3 regions of the Leucobacter tenebrionis genome follow, and region 3 is predicted to be linked to each of the others. Evidence: predicted binding sites of a transcription regulator. Region 3 holds the regulator's gene; each other region holds the start of a gene.
What was found. Region 3 encodes HrcA, which represses chaperone genes, less so after heat shock. Its sites were predicted from a motif close to TTNGCACTCGNNNNNNNCGAGTGCNAA; they were not measured.
Positions count from the first base shown of each region.

Region 1: a site for HrcA is predicted at 1,482-1,508, ahead of KVY00_RS13355 (Hsp20/alpha crystallin family protein). Genes of this name have one in related genera too.
Region 2: a site for HrcA is predicted at 2,132-2,158, ahead of groES (co-chaperone GroES). Genes of this name have one in related genera too.

Region 1 covers NZ_CP082322.1:2,896,064-2,899,309, forward strand. The annotation lists gene KVY00_RS13350 (dihydrofolate reductase family protein) at 181-819, opposite strand; gene KVY00_RS13355 (Hsp20/alpha crystallin family protein) at 935-1,408, opposite strand; gene KVY00_RS13360 (bifunctional alpha,alpha-trehalose-phosphate synthase (UDP-forming)/trehalose-phosphatase) at 1,630-3,246, shown strand, end outside.
Region 2 covers NZ_CP082322.1:1,006,677-1,009,922, forward strand. The annotation lists gene guaB (IMP dehydrogenase) at 1-653, opposite strand, end outside; gene rarD (EamA family transporter RarD) at 722-1,645, opposite strand; gene groES (co-chaperone GroES) at 1,754-2,050, opposite strand; gene KVY00_RS04720 (DUF4190 domain-containing protein) at 2,306-2,743, shown strand; gene KVY00_RS15530 (DUF4190 domain-containing protein) at 2,792-3,199, shown strand.
Region 3 covers NZ_CP082322.1:381,940-385,185, reverse strand. The annotation lists gene KVY00_RS01805 (DUF1990 family protein) at 1-207, shown strand, start outside; gene hemW (radical SAM family heme chaperone HemW) at 188-1,429, shown strand; gene hrcA (heat-inducible transcriptional repressor HrcA) at 1,561-2,598, shown strand; gene dnaJ (molecular chaperone DnaJ) at 2,676-3,246, shown strand, end outside.

The DNA of each region.
Region 1 (3,246 bases), 870 kb from region 3:
GCCATCTCATGATAGTGCTCGAGACGCGGTGGTCGCGCCGCAGATCCGCCGTCGAGCACACCGAAACCCGAGATCCGGTGTGCTCGACGGCAGATCTGCGCCGCTAGGCTGGCGTGATGATCGAGCTCGAGCTCGACTCCAGCGGGCACGGGGCGTAGCGAGCGGCCCGAGGTACGGCGGCTACTGCTTCCGGTTCCACAGCTGGTGGGTCAGCCCGCTCGAACTGCTGACCGATTCGATCGTGAAGCGATCCTCGATCCCCACGACGTCGTCCCAGAGGTGCACGCCGCGACCCAGCGTGATCGGCACGACCACGACGTGCATGAAGTCGACGAGGTCGGCGCGCAGGAATTGGCGGATCGTCGAGGGCCCGCCCCCGATGCGAACGTCCCTGCCGTCGGCGGCCTCGCTCGCGCGGCGCAGCGCCTCGGCCGGGTCGGCGTCGATGAAGTGGAAGCTCGTGCCGTTCGCGAACACCATGGGCTCGCGCGGGTGGTGCGTGAGTATGAAGCAGGGGGTCTTGAAGGGCGGCTCGTCGCCCCACCATCCACGCCACCCGTCGTCGGGCCAGGGCCCGCTCTGCGGGCCGAACTTGCGGCGCCCCATGATCTCCGCGCCGATGCCCTGCCCCCACATGCTGAACAGGGCACGATCCAGCGTCACCGGATCGGCGACCCGGTGAACGCCCTCGATGACGCGGCCGTCGAACCAGCTGAAGAGGGCGCCGGCGTCTCCGATCGGGCGGTCGAACGTCACGTGGTCGCCCGCCGAGAAGCCGTCGAGAGACACGAACTGATTATGTATGCGTGCGCGAGCCATGACGCCTCCAGGCGATTGCGGTCTGATCGCTCAACTCTAGGCCGGTCGCGCCGGGGAGGGAAGGGGCGGGTGCCGGTCTGCGGCCCCGCCCCGAGCCTCAGCGGTGGGTCAGCCCTTACGCGGGGCTGTTCTCCAGCTGCTGCTTGTCCGCCCCGCTGTCTGCCTCCAGCGTCTGCGACGCTGCGCTGCCGTTCGCGCTGGTGACCTCCACCTTACGCGGCTTCGCCCGCTCGCTGACCGGGATCGTCACGCACAGCACGCCGTTGTCGTAGCTGGCGCTGATGCGCTCGGTATCGATGCCCTGGCCGAGGCTGAGCTGACGCAGGAAGCTGCCCGAGGTGCGCTCGCGGGTGATCCACTTCACGTTCTCGGTGCTCGGCAGAGTGCGCTCGGCGCGGATCGTCAGCAACTGGCCGTCCACATCGATGTCGACGGAGCCCGGATCCATGCCGGGCAGGTCAGCGGTCAGCAGGTAGTGGTCGCCGTCGCGATAGAGATCCATGGGCATCTGCCGCGGTCCGCGCAGGGGCTCGTTGAACAGGCTGTCGGCGATGCGTTCCATCTCACGGAAGGGGGTGTAGGTTGCCATGTTTCTCACCTTTCTCTGAACTGGCGATTCAAGATGTGAAAGTTGAGTGCAGGTAACTCAACTTGAGAAAATATTAGCACTCTCTCGGGTAGAGTGCTAACTGTTGTTCGCTTGAGGCAAACGCGCGGCTCACTAGCATCCGGCGGGATACGGCCGCAATGGGCAGCAGCGGTCGCGCAGGTCTCGTAGACTGCGATAACAGAGACTCGCAAGGGGGTGCCATGACCGAGATGAAGGACATGACGGGCGGGCGCGAACTCGTCATGGTGTCCAACCGGTTGCCGGTTGACCGGGTCGTCGAGAAGGACGGATCCACCTCGTGGCGCACCTCACCGGGAGGACTCGTCACGGCGGTCGCCCCCATCGTGGAGCAGCTCGGCTGCCTCTGGGTGGGGTGGGTCGGTTCTGCAGACGAGGCGGTGGAGCCATTCGAGATCGGATCGATGCGCCTCGCGCCCGTCGAGTTGAGCGAGGACGACATCGAGCTCTACTACGAGGGCTTCTCGAACGGCACGCTCTGGCCGCTCTACCACGACGTGATCGCGCGTCCCGAATTCCACCGCGTGTGGTGGGACCGCTATCAGAAGGTGAACCAGCGCTTCGCGGAGCGCGTCGCGCAGCACGCGGCTGAGGGTGCGATCGTCTGGGTCCATGACTACCAGCTCCAGCTCGTGCCCGCGATGCTGCGCGAGCTGCGCCCCGACCTCACGATCGCCTTCTTCCTGCACATCCCGTTCCCGCCGAGCCGGCTCTTCGCGCAGCTCCCGTGGCGCAAGCGCGTGGTCGAGGGGCTGCTCGGGGCCGACGTGATCGGGTTCCAGCAGGTCACCGACGCCGTGGCGTTCCGCATGACGGCCGAGCGGTTCACCCGCGTGCCCGCGCTCGGCAACACGATCGTCGTGCCCGGCGCCGCCGGTGAGCCGTCGCGCACGGTGCTCGCCCAGGAGTTCCCGATCTCGATCGACGCCGCGGCCTTCGCCGAGGTGGCCGCCCGCCCCGAGATCCAGGAGCGGGCGAGGGAGATCCGCGCCGAACTCGGCAACCCGAAGACGGTCATGCTGGGCGTCGACAGACTCGACTACACGAAGGGGATCAGGCACCGCCTCAAGGCGTTCGACGAGCTGCTCTCGGACGGCGAGATCGACGCCGAGCAGACGGTGCTCGTGCAGGTGGCGAGCCCGAGCCGGGAGCGCGTCGACGCCTATCGGCAGTTGCGCGACGAGGTCGAGCTCACCGTGGGGCGCATCAACGGGGAGTACGGAAGCATCGGGCACGCGCCGCTCGTCTATCTGCATCGCGGGCACACGCGCGACGAGATGGTGGCGCTCTACCTGGCCGCGGACGTGCTGCTGGTCACTCCGCTGCGCGACGGCATGAACCTCGTCGCGAAGGAGTACGCCGCGTGCCGCACCGACGAGCAGGGCGTGCTGGTGCTGAGCGAGTTCGCGGGGGCGGCCGACGAATTGCGGGACGCGCTGCTCGTCAACCCGCACGACATCGAGGGGCTCAAGGCCGCGATCGTGCGTGCGGCCCACATGCCGCGCGAGGAGCAGCGCCGGCGCATGCGCTCGCTGCGCCGAACCGTCTACGACAACGATGTCGCGCACTGGGCGTCCGGCTACCTGGGGGCGGTGCGGGCGACCGCGGAGGCGCAGCGCCCGAGCCCCACCGGGCACCGTACCGAGCCGATCCAGGTGAGCACGGCATTCGTGCCGCGCAGCATCGACGACCGCGTGCGCCGGCTCGCCGCGCTTCCCAGGCTCATCGTGGCGAGCGACTTCGACGGCACGCTCGCACCGATCGTGCCGAGGCCGGAGGACGCCAGGATCCTGCCCAGG
Region 2 (3,246 bases), 620 kb from region 3:
TCCTTCGTGGCGAGCGGGTACTGCTCCTCCTTGTCGAAGTCCTTGACCGTGATGAGACCGGTCAGACGGCCCTCGTCGTCGACCAGGGGGAGCTTCTCGATCTTGTGCTTGCGGAAGATCGCCGCTGCGTCGTCGCGCGAGATGCCCACCGGTCCGGTGATGAGCGGCATCTTCGTCATCGCCTCGGCCACTCGCACCTGCGAGCGATCCTTCGGGTCGATGAAGCGCATGTCGCGGTTCGTGATGATGCCGAGCAGTACGCCGTTCGAGTCGACGACCGGGAGACCCGACACCCGGTACTCGCCGCAGAGCGCGTCGACCTCGGCCACGGTCGCATCGACCGAGGTGGTCACCGGGTTGGTGATCATGCCGGCCTCGCTGCGCTTGACCCGATCCACCATCTCGGCCTGATCCTGAATCGACAGATTGCGGTGCAGGATGCCCAGGCCGCCGTTGCGGGCCATGGCGACCGCCATGCGGGTCTCGGTCACCGTGTCCATGGCTGCCGAGATCAGCGGGATGTTCAGGCGGATCCGGCGCGTGAGCTGAGTCGAGGTATCGGCCTCGCTCGGGATGACGTCGGTGTGCGCGGGAAGCAGCAGCACATCGTCGTAGGTCAGACCGGTGAACGCGAAGGGATCACGCTGTTCCATGGAACCTCTTTTGCTGTGTGAGTGGGGCCAGTGGGGCTCAGGCGACCGGATCGCGGCGCCTCGCCCTTTCAGTCTAAGGGAATCGGCCCGGTGTTCGTCTGCGCCGTGGGAGAACGCCGGATCTGCCCCAGCATGTCCACGATGAGGATCACGAGTGCGATCCAGACCGCGACGAACCCGATCCATCGACTCACGGGCATCTCCTCGTGCATCACGAAATAGCCGTAGAGGAAGCCGAGGATCGGCGTGAGGAACTGCAGGAATCCCATGTACGAGAGCGGCAGTCGACGCGTCCCCTCGCCGAAGAGGATCAGCGGGACCGCCGTCATGATGCCGCTGAGCAGCACGAGCGCGGCGATGCCCGGACCGAAGGAGAAGGCGGTGATACCCGTCGTGCTCGCGACGATCAGCAGCTGCACCGCGGCGATCGGCAGCGAGGCGAAGGTCTCGACCGTGAGACCCGTGATGCCGTCGACCTGCTCCCCCGCATGCTTGTGCACGGCGCCGTAGAGACCGAAGGACGCCGCGATCCCGAGCGCGATCCAGGGGAACACGCCGTACGCGATCGCGGCCGTCGTCACACCGACAGCGGCGATCCCGACCGCCCACCACTGGAGGCGCGTGAGCGACTCCTTGCGCACGACCACCCCGATGAGGATCGTGAAGAGCGGGTTGATGAAGTAGCCGAGCGAGGTCTCGAGCACGTGCCCCGTCATGACGCCGACCACGAAGAGCTGCCAGTTCGCGTAGAGCAGCAGGGACGACAGCGCGAACCAGCCCAGCAGTCGCGGGGAACGGAGGATCGCCGTCACCTGCGACCAGCGCCGCGTCAGGGAGACGAGGATCACGCAGAACACGAGCGTCGCGCCGACCCGCCAGGGCACCACCTCGAAGGGCCCGACCATCGCGATGAGGCCGAAGTAGAGCGGGAAGACTCCCCAGATCAGGTACGCGCCCAGACCGTACCCGAGTCCAGCGCGTGTTCGATTCACCGATCCAGTCTATGCCCTCCCCCGGCACCGCGCGCCCTCAGCCAGGGCACGCATAGAGCCGGGCCCCGATCATGAGATCGGAGCCCGGCTCTGAACGGAAACGAGCGTTTAGCGCTCGACGACCGCGAGGATGTCGCGGGCCGAGAGGACCAGGTAGTCGTCGCCGCCGACCTTGACCTCGGTGCCGCCGAACTTCGAGTAGATCACGATATCGCCGACGTTGACGTCGAGCGGGATGCGGGTGCCGCTGTCCGCGACGCGGCCGGGGCCCACTGCGACGACCTCGCCCTCCTGCGGCTTCTCCTTGGCGCTATCCGGAATCACCAGACCGGACGCGGTGGTCTGCTCTGCCTCGACCTGCTTGATGACGATACGATCCTCGAGCGGCTTGATGGCTACCGACACGGTTGACCTCTTTCCAATGTCTGAAGGTTCTCTCGCGCTCGCCCCGTGCGAGCGCGCCTACAGCAGAGTTTAGGACCCTCGTTGGCACTCTCGCAAGGGGAGTGCCAATTCGCGATCCGAGGATCGCCGAAAGCGAACGGGATCCGCGTCCGCGCGACGCGCCCCGCGACCTCCGCGACCGCGCCGCCTACAATCGAAGGGACAGCCGATGCGCCCCGGGCGGATCGGGAGCCCGCAACCGCTCGAGGAGCAGTCATGACCACCCCGAACCCTCCCCAGCAGCCAGAACGCAGCGCCCCGTCCCCGACCGCGCCGCAGTACTCGCAGACCCCGCAGGGCGGCGCGCCCCAGGCGAGCACGGCGGCACCCCGGTACCAGCAGCCCGCGCAGCAGGCCCCCTACCGCCCGCAGCCGGCCACCGCGACGACGCTCGGCGCCACCAACACGTACGCCGTGCTGGCCGTCATCTTCGGCTTCCTGGTGCCCATCGCCGGCATCGTCTTCGGGCACATGGGCCTCTCCCAGATCAAGCGCACCGGCGATCCCGGCCGAGGCCTGGCGCTGACCGGCCTCATCGTGGGCTACGCCTACTTCGCCCTCATCGCGATCCTCATCTTCCTCTACATCAGCTTCTTCGTGATGATGTTCGCGGCCATGGGCAGCGCCTTCTCCAGCAGCGACCTCTACTACTGATCCGACTCTCGACCCGGGCCTCCCGCGCCTCTCGAAAGGAAACTCGCAGTGTCCCAGAACCAGCCCTCCAACGGCGACGACGCCCAGCCCGGCTACGCACCCCCGCAGCCGCAATACGCACCTCCGCAGCCGCAGTACCAGCAGCCCTACGGGCAGCAGGCTCCCTACCAGGTCTACCCGCCGGCCGCGCCGACCAACGTCCTGGCCATCGTCTCGATGATCGCCAGCATCGTCGGATTCTTCACCTTCGCGATCTTCGCCGTCGCCGGCGTCATCATGGGGCACATCTCACTGAACCAGATCAAGCGCACCGGTGAGAACGGGCGCGGCATGGCCATCGCGGGCCTCATCGTCGGCTATGCGGCGATCGGCTTCTGGGTGCTGATCCTGCTCTTCTACGTGCTCATCATCGTGGTGGGGCTCGGGATCGCGGGCGCATCGAGCGGCAGCTTCTGAGCGGGCGGCGCTCCCCCGAGATGCCCCAGCGCCCGAAGAGCGCGGCC
Region 3 (3,246 bases):
CCCAAGGGAGGCCTGCTCGGGCTGAAGGCCCGCTCCGATCTGCGCACCGCTCTCGACGCGGTGAAGACGCAGCTCGCGGCGCTCGCGCCCGGCGCGGTCGCGGGCACCGTCCCGCCCGGGGCCGCGGATGCCGACGGCCCTGGTGCCGACTCCGGAACCACCGATACCGGAACCGACACCGGCGAAGATGCCGAGCATTCTGCCTGAGGGCGATCCGGCTCCCGCTGACGGATCCCTGCCCCCGAGCGTCGCCGACGGCGCCTCCGAGCGCCGCTTCGGGGTATACGTGCACGTGCCGTACTGCCGCGTGCGCTGCGGCTACTGCGACTTCAACACCTACACGGCCAGCGAGCTCGGCGGCACCCGGCGCGACGACTACGCGGGGCAGGTGCAGCACGAGCTGGGCTTCGGCGCCGAGGTGTTGCGGCGCGCCGGAGTGCCGGATCGCCGGGTGTCGACGGTCTTCTTCGGGGGCGGCACGCCCACGCTGCTCCCGGCCGCCGATCTGACGGCCATGTTGGGGCGGATCCGCGACGAGTGGGGGCTCGCCCCCGGAGCGGAGGTGACGACGGAGGCGAACCCCGACTCGGTCGACGAGGCGTACCTCGCCGAGCTCGCGGCGGCCGGGTTCACCCGGGTGAGCTTCGGCATGCAGTCGGCGGTGCCCCACGTGCTCGCGACGCTCGATCGCACGCACACGCCCGAGCGCGTTCCGCTCGTCACCCGCTGGGCGCGGGAGGCCGGGCTGCAGGTGAGCGTCGACCTCATCTACGGCACGCCGGGGGAGTCGCTCGCCGACTGGGAGCGCTCGATCGATGCCGCGCTCGCCACGGATCCGGACCATATCTCGGCATACGCGCTGATCGTCGAGCAGGGAACGAAGCTCGCCGCGCAGATCCGCCGCGGCGAGGTGCCCGAGCCCGACGAGGACCTGCACGCCGATATGTACGAGCTCGCCGACGCGCGCTTCTCAGCCGCGGGGTTCTCGTGGTACGAGATCAGCAACTGGTCGCGCACCCCCGAGACCCGCTCCAAGCACAACCTCTCGTACTGGACAGGCGAGGACTGGTGGGCCGCCGGTCCCGGTGCGCACAGCCACGTCGGCGGAGTGCGGTGGTGGAACGTGAAGCACCCCGGCGCCTACGCACAGCGCATCGCGGCGGGGATCTCGCCGGCGCACGCGAGGGAGGCGCTGAGCGAGGAGGCGAGGCACGAGGAGCGCGTGCTGCTCGAGACGCGGATCGCCGATGGCCTGTCCGCGGAGGTGCTCTCGGCCGATGAGCGCCGCGCGATCCCGCAGCTCATCGCCGACGGGCTCATCGACGGGCGGGCCGCGATCGCCGCTCCCGGACGGCCCGCGCGCGTGATCCCGACCCTGCGCGGGCGCCTGCTCGCCGACACGGTCGTGCATCGCCTGCTCGGCGGGTGAGCCGCGTCCCCGGGGTTATCAGGACCGTCTCGGGGTTCGCTGTCGGCGTGCGTCGCTGCGGGCGCTTACGAGGGTGCTGCGGTAGACTTGGCACTCTGAAGAGACGAGTGCCAGGAAGGATGGTCGGTCGCATGGTGTCGGAGCGCAGCCTCGCGGTGCTGCACGCAATCGTGAGCGACTACGTCTCATCGAACGAACCCGTGGGGTCCAAGGCCATCGTCGATCGGCACAGCTTCGGGGTCTCCGCGGCCACGATCCGCAACGACATGGCGCTGCTCGAGGAGGACGAGCTGATCGCTCAGACGCACACCTCCTCGGGCCGGGTTCCCACCGACAAGGGCTACCGCCTGTACGTCGACACGCTCGCCAGGATCCGCCCGTTGAGCGCCGCCCAGCGGTCCGCCATCGAGCGCTTCCTCGGCGAGTCGAGCGACCTCGACGACGTCATGGCGCGCACGGTCCGACTGCTCGCGCAGCTCACCAATCAGGTGGCGGTCGCGCAGTACCCGTCGCTGCGCCGCACGGTCGTGCGCCACATCGACCTGGTCGCGATCGGGGAGGACCGGGTGCTCTGCGTGCTCATCCTCGGCAGCGGCGTGGTCGAGCAGCAGGTGGCGTGGCTGCCGGCCTCCCGGGTCACCGAGGCGTGGGTGCACGGCCTGAAGCAGCGGATCTCGGAGACCGCGGTCGGCGCGGACGTCGAGACAGCGGTCGCCGCGGTGACGGACCTGGTCGAGCGCGTCTCCGAGTGGGCGCAGCCCGACGAGACGGAGCTGGTGCGGCGGGTGCTCTCGGTCGTATCGAGCCAGCTGCAGGCCAACCGCAGCGAGCGCATCGCCGTGTCGGGCGCCGCCAACCTCTCCCGCCCCGGCGAGTTCGCGGGGTCGCTGCCCGCGGTGCTCGAGGCGATCGAGGAGCAGGTCACCCTGCTGCGCCTGTTCGGCGAGCTCGCGCAGGACGGGCGCGACGTGTCGGCCTCGATCGGGCGGGAGAACGCGCGCTACGGCCTCGCGGCCACCTCCGTGATCGCCTCCAGCTACGAGCGCGAGGCCGACTCGGTGTCGAAGCTGGGCGTGCTGGGGCCCATGCGCATGGACTACGCGGGTAACATCGCTGCGGTGCGCGCGGTGGCGCGCTATCTCAATCACTTCCTGGGCGAGGAGCAGTAGCTCCCGCGGGCGCGTGTCGTGCGCGCCGCCGCGTCCAGTCATCGAACTCACCGAACAACACCCCTGAGGAGCACAACGTGGCCGATCACTACGAGACTCTCGGCGTGTCGCGAGAGGCGACGCCCGAAGAGATCAAGAAGGCCTATCGCCGGCTCGCGCGCGAGCTGCACCCCGACGTGAATCCGAGCGAGGATGCGGCGGAGCGCTTCAAGAACGTCACGCACGCCTACGACGTGCTGAGCGACCCCGAGCAGCGGCAGCGCTACGACATGGGCGGCGGCCAGGGCGGTGCCGCCGGCTTCGGCGACATCTTCGAGACGTTCTTCGGGGGCGGCTTCGGCGGCGCGCAGCGCGGCCCGCGCTCCCGCTCCGAGCGCGGCGACGACGCCATGATCCGCGTCGATGTCTCACTCGAAGAGGTGATCTTCGGGGCGCAGCGCGACATCACGGTCAACACCGCGGTGCTGTGCGAGGTCTGCCAGGGCAGCTGCTGCCAGCCGGGCACCCACCCGGTCACGTGCGACGTCTGCGGCGGTCAGGGTCAGGTGCAGCGCCAGGTGCGCTCGCTGTTCGGCAACGTCGTCACGATGCACCCCTGCGGCAGCTGTCAGGGCTACGGCACCGTGATCGAGCACCCGTGCGTCGAGT